DNA from 3 places in the Thermosipho sp. 1244 genome. Region 3 is predicted to be linked to each of the others. Evidence: riboswitches for the same ligand, from Rfam matches in the RefSeq annotation. Region 3 holds a riboswitch; each other region holds the start of a gene.
What was found. Region 3 has a riboswitch for cobalamin ahead of cobT (nicotinate-nucleotide--dimethylbenzimidazole phosphoribosyltransferase). Riboswitches for the same ligand answer to the same signal wherever they lie in the genome.
Positions count from the first base shown of each region.

Region 1: another riboswitch for cobalamin. It lies ahead of AS157_RS08615 (ABC transporter substrate-binding protein); the one in region 3 lies ahead of cobT (nicotinate-nucleotide--dimethylbenzimidazole phosphoribosyltransferase).
Region 2: another riboswitch for cobalamin. It lies ahead of AS157_RS09745 (succinate--CoA ligase subunit beta); the one in region 3 lies ahead of cobT (nicotinate-nucleotide--dimethylbenzimidazole phosphoribosyltransferase).

Region 1 covers NZ_LNGA01000033.1:2,169-7,233, forward strand. Annotated here, with positions in the region: gene AS157_RS08605 (HAD-IIA family hydrolase) at 1-201, opposite strand, end outside; gene AS157_RS08610 (FecCD family ABC transporter permease) at 227-1,204, opposite strand; gene AS157_RS08615 (ABC transporter substrate-binding protein) at 1,201-2,082, opposite strand; cobalamin riboswitch at 2,141-2,332, opposite strand; gene AS157_RS08620 (1-deoxy-D-xylulose-5-phosphate reductoisomerase) at 2,324-3,376, opposite strand; gene AS157_RS08625 (thiamine diphosphokinase) at 3,355-3,966, opposite strand; gene AS157_RS08630 (ABC transporter ATP-binding protein) at 4,023-4,700, shown strand; gene recG (ATP-dependent DNA helicase RecG) at 4,703-5,065, shown strand, end outside.
Region 2 covers NZ_LNGA01000030.1:124,258-129,322, reverse strand. Annotated here, with positions in the region: gene AS157_RS07530 (aspartate-alanine antiporter-like transporter) at 1-549, opposite strand, end outside; gene AS157_RS07525 (succinate--CoA ligase subunit alpha) at 554-1,393, opposite strand; gene AS157_RS09745 (succinate--CoA ligase subunit beta) at 1,390-2,406, opposite strand; cobalamin riboswitch at 2,463-2,639, opposite strand; gene AS157_RS07515 (SHOCT domain-containing protein) at 3,199-3,465, opposite strand; gene AS157_RS07510 (alkaline phosphatase) at 3,643-4,899, shown strand; gene AS157_RS07505 (queuosine precursor transporter) at 4,938-5,065, opposite strand, start outside.
Region 3 covers NZ_LNGA01000014.1:61,757-66,821, forward strand. Annotated here, with positions in the region: gene AS157_RS03660 (SIS domain-containing protein) at 1-246, shown strand, start outside; gene nagA (N-acetylglucosamine-6-phosphate deacetylase) at 257-1,309, shown strand; cobalamin riboswitch at 1,288-1,488, shown strand; gene cobT (nicotinate-nucleotide--dimethylbenzimidazole phosphoribosyltransferase) at 1,540-2,556, shown strand; gene AS157_RS03675 (Dph6-related ATP pyrophosphatase) at 2,558-3,190, shown strand; gene guaA (glutamine-hydrolyzing GMP synthase) at 3,211-4,752, opposite strand; gene AS157_RS03685 (LemA family protein) at 4,777-5,065, opposite strand, start outside.

The DNA.
Region 1 (5,065 bases), on a different contig from region 3:
TTCTTTTATATAAGATTCTATAGATTTGTTCGAGTTGTTTGTTAGGAAGACAAAATTTTTATTTAGTTTTTTTGTTTTTTCTGCAAAAGCTATTGAGCCTGGTAATAAATTTCCACTAAGTGAAAATGTACCGTCGATATCTAAAACAAATAACTTTACCTTTTTTAGTTTTTCTAAGGCATTTTTTGATATTAATTTCATGTAATCACCTCAATAGAATTATACATTATTTTTTAGTTTTTAAAAGGATAAACATAAGTGGTGCACCAATAAAAGAAGTGATAACACCTATTGGAATCTCAATAGGTGAGGCAATTGTTCTAGCGATTGTATCTGAAATAGAGAGGAATATTCCACCAAGTAATGCACTACCCATTAAGCTGTATTTATGTTTGGGGCCTGTCAAAATCCTTGCAGCATGAGGAATTATCAATCCCACAAAACCTATGATTCCAGTTTTTGATACTATGACAGAAATTGAAAAAGAACCTAGTAGATAAAAAAACCACTTGATTTTTTCAGTTTCAACACCAAGAAGTTTTGCTTCTTCTTCACCTAATGCTATAGCATCTAATTCTTTGTTTTTTATATATCCAGATAAAAAAAGAATAATTAGTGCAGAAAATGGAAGGATAAGATCATCCAATGTTATTCCTGAAAGACTTCCAAACAACCAAATATGGGCACTTGTAAGAGTTTTTCTCGATAGACTAATTAACAATATAGTAGCGGAAGAAAAGATTGTACTTATTAAAACACCGGATAAAATAAGATGCGTTATAGGGATTATATTTTTTCTTTTTGCGAGGAGGATGGTAAGAAGTGAGGCTATTATGGAAAATAAAAAAGAGAAAAAGTTTACGCTGAATACTTTATTGAGTGAAACTGCAGCGTATATTGCAAGTACTGCGCCAAATCCCGCACCAGAAGATGTACCAATAAGGTATGGATCAACTAATGGATTTTTCATTATTGTTTGAAAAATATTTCCTACTAAAGCTAATATTGAACCAGAAATTATTCCCATTAAAATTCTGGGGAATCTTACATTCCATATTAAAAATTTAATTCTTTCATTTGGAGCATTGAATATATAAGAAACTGGTAATTTGACACTACCTATTGAAAGATTTAAGAATAAAATTAAAAGAAAGAAAACTGGAAGGATAATCCTCCCAGTTTTAGGATTAAAAAATTTTTTCATTTATTTCCTCCGTAAAAGAAATTATAGAATATATCAAGGTATTTTACTATATTTGGTGAGATTGAGCTAATATCATTTCCATCAATAACTAATACTTTCTCATTTTTAACGGCTTTTAAAGATGAAAAGAGTTTATTTCCCTTTATCTTTTCTTTTATTTGATTTGGATCACCGTATCCTGCTATTATTATTATATCTGGGTTGTTTATAGTTAAAAATTCCCAATTTACAGAGAACCAACCGTTATTTCCTGTGTATGGTGCACAGATATTTACTCCGCCAGCAATAGTAATGAGTTCGTTTATGTAAGAGCCCGTTCCTGCAGTCCATAAATCTTTTGTTTCATCGTTGGGTACTGTAATTGTAAAGAATACCTTTGGCCTTTCATTAAGTGGAATTTTTGCAGTTTTTGTACCATAATCTTTCAATTTTGATAAAATTTCATCTTTTATCATTTTTGCTTCTTTTTCCTTGCCAAATACACTTCCAAGTAACATTACGTCTCTTGCTACATCATTTAAAGAAACAGGATTAAGCACCAATGTTTTTATTCCAAATTTTTCTAATTTTTCAACTTCTGGAAGTTGAAACCCGCCAAAGATAATCACAACATCTGGGTTTAAAGACAAAATTTTTTCAATGTTTAAAGGTACCATATTTCCAATCTTTTCTGCGTTAAAGCTATCCCAATCTGTAACTCCAACTATTTTTTTGTCTAATCCAAGTTTTAATAAAAATTTAGTTGAACTTGGTGCTGCAGAAACGACTTTTTCAGGTGTTTTTTCAAAGACAACCAATCTTCCTGCGTCATCCACAATAGAAATTGAGAATGCAATAAAGCTAAGAACAACTAAAAACAAAACCCCTAGTTTTTTCATATCTTCACCTCCTGGGTATATTTAAAAGAAATTGACCACCTTTAGGGACCGTAAAGGTGGTTTTCTTCTTCTAAAAAAAGGTATCCCGACTCCCGGTTCATCCTACTTTCAGCGCCTTCCCAGGTCTTCCCCAGTGGCATTTATGCTGATTTCGTCCCCGGTTACGGTGGCGTCCCCGTGCCGGATTTTCACCGGCTTCCCTTTTTTTAGAAGAAAGGTATTTCACATAAATTATAACACATCAAAAATTATTTGCAATTTGCCTTGCAAGTTTGTCTACTTCAAAAACATCTTCTAAATCCCTTATTTTGCCATTTATTTTTTCACAGGTGTTTATAACTATCTTTGAGATTTTGTGAAACTTTATTTTATTTTCCAAAAACATATTTACTGCGACTTCATCTGCGGCGTTAAATGCTATTCTTTTTGCAAGATCTTTAATAATTTTTTTACCATAAAAAAATGCGGGGTATTTTTCTTCACTTACCTCTGAGAAAATAAAATTTTCCCCTTTAAACTTTGGCCAATTTAGGTTTATATACATTCTCTTTGGATAAGTCAGTGCATATGAAATTGGTATTTTCATATCAGGGAATCCAAAATGTATTTTTACTGTACCGTCTTTCAAGAAAACTGCACCATGAACTGTGCCCGTGGGGTGTATTAATACATCTATTGTGTCTAATTCAAATAATTCGTATGCTTCAATTACTTCAAAGGCTTTATTTATCATAGTTGATGAGTCGACTGTTATTTTTTGTCCCATATTCCATACAGGGTGTTTTAATATTTCTTTTGGAGTGAGGTTCTCTATGTTATCATATTCTCTTATTGCACCACCTGATGCGGTTATTAATATTTTTTCTACGTTTTCATCAAAAATCTGAAAGATGGCAGAATGCTCGCTATCAACGGGTATTAATTCTACATCTTTACAAGCTTTTTTTAACAATGGTCCTGTACAAACTAAGGCCTCTTTTGTGGCAAGAGCAAGTCTTTTTGTGAATTTAATAGCCTTGAATGTAGATATAACACCATTAAACCCAGGAATTGCCGCAACAACTATATCTGGGGTTGTTTTTTCCAAAAGTTCCTCTATGGAAGAGACATTTGATAATACTTGGGAGTAATAAAAATTTACATTGTATTCTTTTACAATTTTTTCCCCAAGTTTTTTATTTTTCCCAAATACAACTCCAGTTACCTTATATCCTTTTAGTTTTTTTATTACGTCTAATGTTTGAGTGCCAATTGAACCTGTAGCACCTAAAATCACAACGGTTTTTTCAACCATCTAAAATAAATCACCTCTCCTTCAAAAACTTGTACTTTTATATTTTTAGAACTAGTTTCATTACTAATTCCAATGGGATTTTCTATGTTCATTTTTCCATCAAATGCGTATTTGAAACCATCTAGTTTGAGTTTTGCATTACAAATTGGAATAAAAGACCAAATTTCTCCTATTTTCACGTTTTTTTCAAATGTATTTTTGATAATGGAACATTCTAATTTTTCGGATCTTAACAAAATTTTTGTGTCAAATTTTTTCATCAATCCAAATAAAGCAAGTATCATATCAAGTCTTTCGCCAAAAAAATTTAATATTTCGATTTCGTCGTATCCATTTTCAACTGCGTATTTAATTGCTATTTCACAGTCCGTTTCATCTTTTTCTTTTGGGTATTCAATGATTTCAACGTTATTTTGTTTGAAATATTCCAAAGTATCATTATCCAAAGAATCTAAGTCTCCTATGATGACATTTGGAAGAATACCCCTTTCCTTTAAAACTTTTGCTCCTCCATCTGCTGCAATTATTATGTCCGAGTTAATGTACAATGTTTCTTTTGCGTTTCCATTTAATATTATTGTTGCTTTCACGTTATCCCTCCCATGTTATAATATTACATGAGAAATTATAACATGGAGTGAAGAAAATGATTGTTAAAGCAAAAAAATTAACAAAATTATATGGAAAAAATGAAAAAATAGAAGCTTTAAAAGGCGTAGATTTGGAGATAGAAGAAGGAGAAATAGTTGCAATTTTAGGGCCTTCCGGATGTGGAAAAACGACTCTTTTAAATTGTCTTTCCGGGCTTGATAAGCCCACCTCAGGAAGTGTGGAAGTTCTTGGAGAAGATCTTGTGAAAATGAATGAAGATAAGAAAACTGTTTTTCGTTCCAAATATATGGGATTTATATTCCAATTTTTTAATTTGATTCCGGTATTAAACGCTGTTGAAAATGTTGAACTTCCACTTTTGCTCTCGAAAAAATTAAGTACACGGGAGATAAGAAAGAAAGCGCTTGAATGGCTTGAAAGATTGCATATTGACCATAGGGCATATGCATACCCCAGTGAGATGTCTGGTGGTGAACAACAGAGAATTGCAATTGCGCGTGCACTAATAAATAATCCCAAAATAGTGTGGGCAGATGAGCCTACAGGGGCGTTAGATACAGAAAACAGTGAAGAAATTATGGAAATCATATTGGATATGAACAGACAGTTAGGTACAACTTTTGTCATAGTAACCCACGATCCAAACGTTGCCAAAAAAGCTCATAGGATAATTAAGATGGATAGTGGAAAGATAGTATCAACGGGAGGGTAAAATTGTATATTCCATTTTTAATCGAGGAATTTTTGGATTATGCGGAAAATATAAAAGATTTTGAAGAATTAATTGAATTTTTTGAAGAGAACATAAAAAAAATAGATGATCCTCTTGTGAACATTTCTGAAGTTTCAAATAGACTTCAGGAATTTTATGATTATATAACTGCTATGAAAAAATTGCCAAAAGAGCGAATAGAAAAACGTATGAGCTATGTTCCTGGGATGATAAAAAGATTTAAGAAAATGTATTTGGTATATAAAGTAGAAAAGCTCGAAAATTTAAAATCACTTGAGATGTCTGCAAAATATTTAAAAGGTGTGGGTCCAAAAAGGGCTGAAAAATTAAAAAAATTGGGAATA
Region 2 (5,065 bases), on a different contig from region 3:
TTTTTTTTGTGGGGATATTTTTATTTTGAAGATTGATGGTATTAAGTATATTGAGAAAATAACGGCAAGTACGCCTGGTACATAACCAACTGTATATCCAAATACCACTTCGCTTGTGTGATTTACACTTTCAAGAGCTGTGGCAAGACCAGGTGAGCTTGTGAGACTTCCTGAAAATACACCTATTAAGTTATATGGATTAAGTTTTAGAATTAAAATAAATGTAACAGTGAGTAAGAAACCTGAAAAAGTTATTGTAAGTGAGAGTATGAGAAACTTCATGCCGTATTTTTTTAATATTTCTTTTATTTCTTTTGATGCTATTAAGCCAATAGATGTCACAAAAAGTATAAGAGAAAATTGAAAAAAAATGTTAAAAGTATTTTGAAAAGATTTTTCTGAAGAAACAAAATGTGGAAATAACCAGCCGAAAAATAAACCACTAAAAAGTGTTCCAGAAGTTCCTAATTTGAAATTTTTGATCTTTAAGTTTCCCAACAACATTCCGAAAAAAATGCTTAAAAACAACAAAAGATAAGGATTTAGCATTTGATCACCCCAATAAGTTTTCTATGTATTTTGCTACTGGAATGTTTAAATTTTTTAATTTTTTTTCTTTAAATTCTATTGTACCTTCTAAACCTTCGACAATTGCACCAGCATGCCCCATTCTTTTTCCCTTTGGAGCTGTTCTTCCAGCAAAGAAAAATTGTATATTAGAATTGTACCCTTTATTTAGGAATCTTTCCACGTCTAAAATTTCTTCATTACCACCTATTTCACTTATTATTATTATTTTTCTTGGATTAAGTTTTGAAACATACAAAAGTGCTTCGTAAACACTTGTGCCGATTATGGGATCTCCACCTAATCCTATGCCAATTTTAATTCCTGTTGATTTTTTTGAGATAAAGTTTGCTATCTCATACATTAGAGTACCACTTTTGGAAATTATTGCAACATCCCCTGGTTTAAATGCGTTTTCAGGCATTATTCCAATCTTGGAAACACCTGGTAAAATAATTCCAGGACAATTTGGACCTACAAAGGTAACATTCTTTGATTTTGCGTATTTGTATATTTCTAGCATATCCATTTGTGGAATGTGTTCTGTAATGGTTATGATCTTTTTAATTCCCGCATCTATTGCTTCAAATATTGCATCTTTGGCAAATTTTGCCGGTACAAATACAATACTCGTATCACAACTGAATTTTTCAACAGCATCGTACATGTTATGAAGGACGGGAACATGTTCAATTTCTTTTATCTTTGTATTTTTTGAGACACCACATACTATGTTTGTGCCGTATTTTAACATTTTTTTTGTGTGGAAACTACCATACTTTCCAGTTATACCTTGTACACATACTCTTTCTGTACCATTTATCATATGAAGTCCCCCTTTACAGCGCTTTTGATCATTTCATACATATCGTCAAAAAAGTGAATATTGTGTTCTTTTAAAATTTTTTTTGCTTCATTTTCATTAGTTCCAGTAATTCTAACAAAAAGTTTTATATCATCATTTTTTTCTTTGAAATTTACAATCGCTTTTGCTATTTCATCGCATTTTGTTATTCCACCAAATATATTTAGGACAATATTTTTTAACGAAAGAGATTTTAAAAGTTCAAGCGCTTTAATTGTAGTTTTTGTATCTGCACCTCCGCCAAGATCAAGAAAATTTGCAGGTTTACCTCCATACAAACTTATTGCATCCATTGTTGCCATTACTATACCTGCTCCACAGCCAATTACTCCAATATCACCATCGAGTTTTACAAAATGAAAAGGATATTCTTCATGTACAAATTTTTTTGCCCATTGTTGCCTAAAAATCGCATTATCATCTAGGTGTAATACGGCATCAAGTGCCATTATATTTCCTTCTTTTGTTTTTACTAATGGATTTATTTCCAAAAGAGTTAAATCTTTTTCTTTCATTATTTTGTATAATTTTTGGACTATTTGTTGGATTTTTTTTGGAAGTTTTTGGATATCTGATAAACTATATTGTTCAATTTTATCTTTATTATCTTCTATATCAATTCCGCCAAAGTGTGAGAATAATATTTTTATTTCTTTTTCATATCTATCAATGTATAAAGATAAGTAGTATTCTTTTTCGATATTTACCATTTTTTCAACTAGAACTCCATAAGGTGTTTCTCCCTTTATTTTTTTGTGCAGTAGTTTTTTTGAGAATTTTAAAAATTCATCTTTGTTTTGTGCAAATAAAATTCCTCCAGCTTTCATTCTGCCTCCAACAAGCACCTGACTTTTCAGGACAGCAGGTAAAAATTTTACTTCAATTTCCCTATCATTGGAAATAAGATAACTTTCAGGAACAGAGATCCCCCCCTCTTTTAATATCATTTTTCCTACAAATTCATGAATTTTCACTTTCACACCTCCCGTTTCGCAAAAAAATTTTTTCTCAATCTACCCGCGAGATTGAGAAATACGTTGGAATAAAGGCAGGTCTCCCGGCTCCTGGATCTTCCTACTTACCACGCCTTCCCGGGTTTCCCCAGTGGCTGGTTGTGGCTTTCGTCCCCAGTTACGGTGGCGGGGCCGCACTGGTTTTTCACCAGTTTCCCTATTAAGCCATAGGCACCTTTATTCCACGTTGTATTTAATTTTCAATGTTATTATATCATCAAGTTTTAAAAATTGAAAATAAAAAAATCAGATTAGACGTATATTATTTTGAATTTAAATTGGAAAAAATACAAAAAATATCATTATTTGGTAATATGTTTAAAAATAGCTATACAAAGACTTATATAAAAATGAAGATAGAGAAGAGGAAAAAACTTTTGATTTATTGAAATTTAGATTTTTTATATTTCAAACATTTGGATAAAAAGAACTTTCTGCTTACTTTATTTTTCCAAGAAAGTAATTTTTAATATTTAGAAAAGACTTTATTGTTTTTTAAAATAATGAGTGAAAAAGATAAAAGAAAAATTATGAAGTTTTAGAAAAAATGTAGTCTAAATGGAATGTCTTAAAATTAGAGGTTACGAAAATTATATATATTGATTCAAGACTTGTTATATTTAAAGAAAAAATTATGAGTTAAGATAAACAAGAATCCAAAACGTAGAGTAAGAAAATTACAAGAGATAATAAGTATTTAAAATGAGGCGCTTTACTAACGCCTCACTTTATCTTTATTATTAATTTTTAAAGTTAGTGTTTTAGGATAAGGTTTTTTAATTTTTTGTATTCCTCCTCGCTAATTTCACCTTTGGCAAGTCTTTCGTTCAAAATTTTTAGACTGTTATCGTATGTTTCAAAATTTTTTTCATAGCGAAAATCTGGATGTTTTTCAGAGTTTTTGATTAATTTGTAAATTAAGAATGCAAAAAAGATTAAAACAATTAAGCCTATAACTGGGGCTATCCAATAACTAAACCATCCACTGTGCCAAATAAAGGGTCTATGATACCAGTACATCAAAAATCACCTCCTATTTGTTTCTACTTTATTTATACAGATTAAAACTTAAAAAAAACTTAGAATTTCAAGTTTTTTTAAGATTTGTGAGTTTAACTTTCTTTATAAAATTAAAAAAAGGGTAAATATTTTTTTGTAAAACTCTTTACTGATATGAAAAATCGGGAGGTGAGGATCATGAAAAAGTTCTTCAGTATTTTAATTTTGTTTTTTATGGTTGTGGTTTTTGGCAATTTTGGAGTGAAGAATGTTATATACTTCATAGGTGATGGAATGGGAATTAATCATCTGGTTTTGGCAAGTCTTCTTGAAGGAAAAACATTAAATATTATGAAATCACCTTTTGTTGGTTATGTTACAACATACTCTGCAAACTCACTTGTTACAGATTCTGCAGCTGCAGGTACTGCCCTAGCCACTGGTTTTAAAACAAATAATGGTATGATTGGTATGCTCCCAGATGGAACAATAGTCCCAACTATTTTTGAAATAGTTTCAAAATATGGTATGAAGACGGGAATAGTTGTAACTTGTAGAGTTACACATGCGACTCCTGGTGCTTTTTATGGACATGTAAAAACTAGAAAAGATGAAAAAACACTTGCAAATCAGCTGTTAAATAGTAAGTTAGATGTGGTGATGGGGGGAGGATGGAAATATTTTGATGAGAAGATAGTAAGTGAAAAGGGGTTTGACTATATTAAAAGTAAATCTGAACTTGCGAATTACACAGGAGATAAATTATTAGCACTTTTTTCTGATAGTCATTTAAATGCAGCAAGTGAGCGTACAGATGAACAACCTATGCTTTATGAAATGGTCGAAAAGGCACTTTGCCTACTTTCCAAAGATGAAAAGCCATTTTTCTTAATGGTAGAGGGTTCACAAATTGATTGGGAAGCCCACGGAAATGATGTATATGGTGTGTGGAAAGAAGTAATGGAATTTGATAAAGCAGTGGAAGTGGCATTAAAATTTCTTGAAACACATCCAAATACGTTAATTGTTATTACAAGTGATCATGAAACAGGAGGGTTAGGTCTTTCAACAGGGGAATATTCATTATATATAGATATAATAAAAGGGTATAAAAAGACAGCAGACTGGATAATGAAAAACTACGATGTTAACAATGAAGAAGAATTTAGGAAAACCATAAAGCGTTATTTCAACGTTGAACTTTCAGATAAGGAAATTCAATTATTAAAACAAACAAAAAATTCAAGTAATCCATATAAAGCAGCAAGTTTGCTTGGAAGAATATTAAGCGAAAAAGCCCTTGTTGGTTGGACTACTTATAAACATACGGCAGCTCCAGTTCCAATATTTGCGTTTGGTCCAGGTGCGGAAAATTTCAATGGATTTATGGACAACACGGATATACCAAGGATAATATCAAGATTACTTGGATATTCTCTTTCACGTGAGTTTTAAATGAAGAAAATAAAAGAATAACCCGCAACTTTTGCGGGTTATTCTTCAAATGCCAGGTCTTTTTTTAATCTTTGAATACTTATGTTTATTATTGGGCTATTTAGACTCGAGAGTATTAACTTTACGATATATTGGGATATTACCATGTTCATTAATACATTTAGAT
Region 3 (5,065 bases):
GACAAAACATTAGTGATCATTAATTCAAAAGACACAAAATACGAATACGCATTAAAGAAAGATTTGGAAAAATACTCCAAAGTTATATATTTAGGAAAAGATGGAGATATAGATATTAAATACAATAGCGGATTTGAAACTCCATTGAGGGTTATTTTCTTGCAAATACTAGCCTACAAAAAGGCTATATCAGAGGGGTTAAACCCAGATAGACCTGAAAATTTATCAAAAAGCGTGAAAATATAGGAGGTATTATATGATAATAGAAAAAGCACTCATAGTTGATCCAATTGAAGGAGAATTTACAGGAGATGTGGAGTTTGATAAAAAGATAATAAATGTAAAAAAATACGACTGTACTCCCAAACTTTTATTAATGCCAGGATTTGTTGATACACACACACATGGATACATGGGAATAGATTGTATGACTGCAACAGATAAAGATTTTAACATTTGGGGGAATAAGGTTCTGTCTAATGGTGTTACATATCTTCTTCCAACTACCGTTTCTCATTCTTTTGAAGTACTAAATAATGTAACACAAAATTTTTCAAATGCCACGCATCCTTCTCTTTTAGGACTGCACTTTGAAGGACCTTTTTTAAATAAAAAGAAAGCGGGAGCTCAAAACAAAGCATATATACAATCATTTAACGATGCACTTCCGCAACTTAAAAATGTAAAAATTTTAAGTTTTGCACCAGAACTTCCAAATTCAAAGGATCTACTGGAAAAATTAAGAAAAAACAATATAGTTCCTTCAATTGGACATTCAAATGCAAATTACGATATTTTCAAAGAATTCATTAACCTTGGAGTTAATAGAGTTACGCATTTCCCAAATGCACTTACTACATTGCACCACAGGGAAATTGGTATAGTAGGTGGTGTTTTTTTACACAAACCGTACGTTGAGATAATTGCAGATTTTGTACATTCATCTCCTGAATTTTTAAAATTAGTATACCAAACACTAGGTGCAAAAAAAATTATCCTTATCACAGATAGTATATCAGCCACAGGACTTGGCGATGGCATTTACACACTGGGAAATCTTCTTGTAAAGGTAAAAGATAATATAGCAAGGCTTGAAGATGGTACCCTTGCAGGAAGCACCCTAAAATTTATAGATGGACTCAAAAAATTCAAAAAGGCCACCAATTGCTCTCTAAAAGAACTCTCATGGGTATCTTCTTCTAACGCACTTAAAAATTTAAAAATAGACACAGGACGGATCAAAATAGGATATGATGCTAAATTTGTGTTACTAAATCAAGACCTAAATATTATAGATACTGTGGTATAATTTTAGAGAAAATTTATACTAAAAACATCCAAGAAAAGGGAACACCGGTGAAAATCCGGGGCTGCCCAGCAACCGTAACCGGGGACGAAATCTGCAAATACCACTGGGGAAAACCTGGGAAGGTGCAGAAAGTAGGATGATCCGGGAGCCGGGAAACCTATCTTGGATGTATAAATTCCACAAAAGCTCAGGGCTTTTTGTGGAAGTTTTTGTTTATAGGAGGGGATAAAATGACACTTAGAGAGAAAGTTATCAACAGACTAAACAACCTTACAAAGCCTGTAGGAAGTCTTGGATACTTAGAAGAAATAGCATTAAAAATTTCTCTTATCCAAGGAAAAGAACTTCCAGAACTTTTTAACGACAAAAGGGTTTACGTATTTGCAGGAGATCATGGAGTGGTAGAAGAGAAAGTTTCGGCATATCCAAAAGAAGTAACCTTTCAAATGGTCTTTAACTTCTTAAACCAAGGAGCGGCAATTAACGTTTTTTCAAAACACGTGGGGGCAAAAGTCTATGTTGTTGATGCAGGAGTTGACTATGATTTTGACCAACATCCATCTTTAATAGTAAAGAAAGTAGGATATGGCACAAAAAATTTCACAAAAGGTCCTGCTATGTCAAAAGATGACGCGTTAAAATCCTTAGAGTATGGACAAAAGATTGCAAAAGATGCAATTAATGATGGAGCAGATTTACTGGCTATAGGCGATATGGGTATAGGAAACACCACCACTGCAACTGCAATTTCAGCTGCTTTTGGGTTTAATCTAGATGAAATACTAGATATAGGCACCCCTATAGACAACGAAAAACTAAAAAGAAAAAAACAAGTTGTGGAAATGGCGCTAAAAGTAAACAATCCCAATCCATCAGATTCCATAGACGTCCTTTCAAAAGTGGGAAGCTATTGCATAGGAGAAATGGCGGGATTTATACTCCAAGCAGTTGAAGAAAAAATACCAGTAATTATAGACGGTTTTTCCACTACAGCGGGATTTCTCATAGCATATCATATAGATAAAAAGGTAAAAGATTACGTCCTCTTTGGTCATAAGTCCAAAGTAAAAGGACATAAAGTAATACTAGATTCAATAAACGAAAGACCTATTTTGGATTTAGATATGCGTCTTGGAGAAGGTACAGGTGCGGTACTTTCTATGTACCTAATTGAAGCTGCGATAAAAATGATAAGGGAAATGGCTACATTTGAATCTGCAAATGTTTCAAAAGGAAGCGATCAATAAAATGGGAAAAGTATTTTGCTCATGGAGTGGTGGAAAAGATTCTACACTTGCCTTGTACTACGGTCTTAAAAAATTCACAACGATTGATTATCTCTTTACAATGTTATCAGAAGATAACGTCCATTCAAGGGCACACGGCCTACAGAAACACATTTTGCAGCAACAAGCAAAAAGCTTGGGGCTACCACTTATAACTAAAAGTAGTAGCTGGGAAAATTATGAAAAAAACTTTCTTAAATTTCTAGAAGAATACGCATACAATGGTATTGGAATATTTGGAGATATTGATTTACAAGCACACTTAGATTGGGTAAAAAACGTATGTTCAAAGAAAAACGTAAAAGTATTTGAACCCCTTTGGCAACGTAAAAGAAAAGACATAGTTAAAGAGTTTCTCTTGCTTGGATTCAAAGCAAAAATAATATCCATTAAAAAAGAACTCAAAAATTTTCTAGGTAGGGACTTGTCATTAGATTTAATAGAAGAATTTGAAAAAATAGGGATAGATATATGTGGTGAAAATGGAGAATACCACACCTTTGTATATGATGGACCTATCTTTAAATTTCCAATTAGATTTAAAGAAAAGACCACTATTGAAAAATCTGATAAATTCATACTTGAAATAGTATAACACCCCAGCGGGGTGTTATACTACTCCCATTCTATGGTTGCAGGTGGTTTTGAGGTAATATCGTAAACTACTCTATTTACTCCTTCAACCTCATTTATTATTCTTTTTGCAACTTTATTTAAAAATTCATGTGGTAGTTTTGACCAATCTGCAGTCATACCATCAAAACTATTTACCGCCCTTAATGCTATTACATTTTCATAAGTTCTATAATCTCCCATAACCCCCACAGATTTTACGGGAAGAAACACGGCAAATGCCTGCCAAACTTTCTCATACAAACCATTTTTCTTCAATTCTTCTATAAATATGTAATCTGCTTGTTGTAGTATTTCAACAGCACTTTTTGTGATCTTTCCCACTATTCTTACGGCAAGTCCTGGTCCAGGAAATGGATGTCTATTAATCATATCATCTGGTAAACCCAATATCTTTCCCAATTTTCTTACTTCGTCTTTGAAAAGATACCTCAAAGGTTCTATTATTTTAAAAGGTAATTTCTCAGGGAGCCCCCCTACGTTGTGATGTGTCTTTATCTTTGCCGCAGATTTTCTTTCACTTACTTTACTTTCAATAATATCGGGGTATAACGTTCCTTGTGCCAGATATCTAATATTTCCATGTTCCTTAAGTAGACTCATGGAAGTTTCATAAAAAATATCTATGAAAGTATGACCAATTATCTTTCTTTTTTCTTCAGGATCTTCCACTCCTTCCAAAGCACTCAAAAATCTTTCTTTTGCGTCTACAACGAATATCTCTATTCCCAAATTTCTAAAATTTTTTTCCACTTCTTCCCTTTCATTTAACCTCAAAAGCCCCGTATCAACAAAAATTGGAATGGAATTTTTCCCAATTGCTTTATGTAAAAGCATTGCAACTACAGATGAATCTACTCCACCAGACAAACCAAGTATAACTTTATCATTTCCCACAACTTGCCTTATTTCTTCTATTTTTTCTTTTACAAAGTCACTCATCTGCCAATTTTTATGCATTTTTGCTATTTTTGAGACAAAATTTTCCAAAATCTTACTTCCAAATTGTGTATGTGTCACTTCCGGGTGAAATTGCACCCCGTAAATTGTTCCCTCTTTATTTCTCACAGCGGCAAATGGTGAATTTTCACTTTCACCAATAACGTAGAAATCTTCTGGAAGTTTTTCAACCCTATCTGAATGACTCATCCAAACATCAAACTTTTCGGGTAATCCTTCAAATAAAGGATCTTTTTTCACCTTTAAAACTGCATGACCAAATTCCCTTTTTTCTGATTTTTCCACCTTTCCTCCAAACTTGTGAACTAATGCCTGAAGACCATAACAAATTCCCAATATGGGTACTTTTAAACTTAAAATAAAATCTGGAACATAAGGTGCATCTTTTTCATATACACTCGATGGTCCACCGGAAAGTATAACAGAAGAAGGATTCAAAGAATTTACATCTTCTTCTGTTGCATCCCAAGGTAAAAGTTCTGCATAATAACCTTTTTCCCTGATTCTTCTGACAATAAGTTGTGTGTACTGTGAACCATAATCTAAAACAACCACCGTTTTCAAAAGGACACCCCCCACACTCTTTTTTTAAATATCTACATTTGGAACTTCCCTTTCCACTTCTTCAATTTTAAAAAATGATGCCTCTTTAAAATTAAACATCTTTGCAACTATATTTGTTGGAAAGACTGAGATTCTTGTGTTGTATTTCATAACTATATCGTTGTAAAATTGCCTTGCATATGCTATTTTATCCTCTGTTTTTTTTAGTTCCTCCATTAATTGCTTTACATTTTCATTTGCCTTTAACTCGGGATAATTTTCCACAAGTGCAAAAAGTCTTGATAGAAGACCTGTAATTTCATTCTCACTTTTT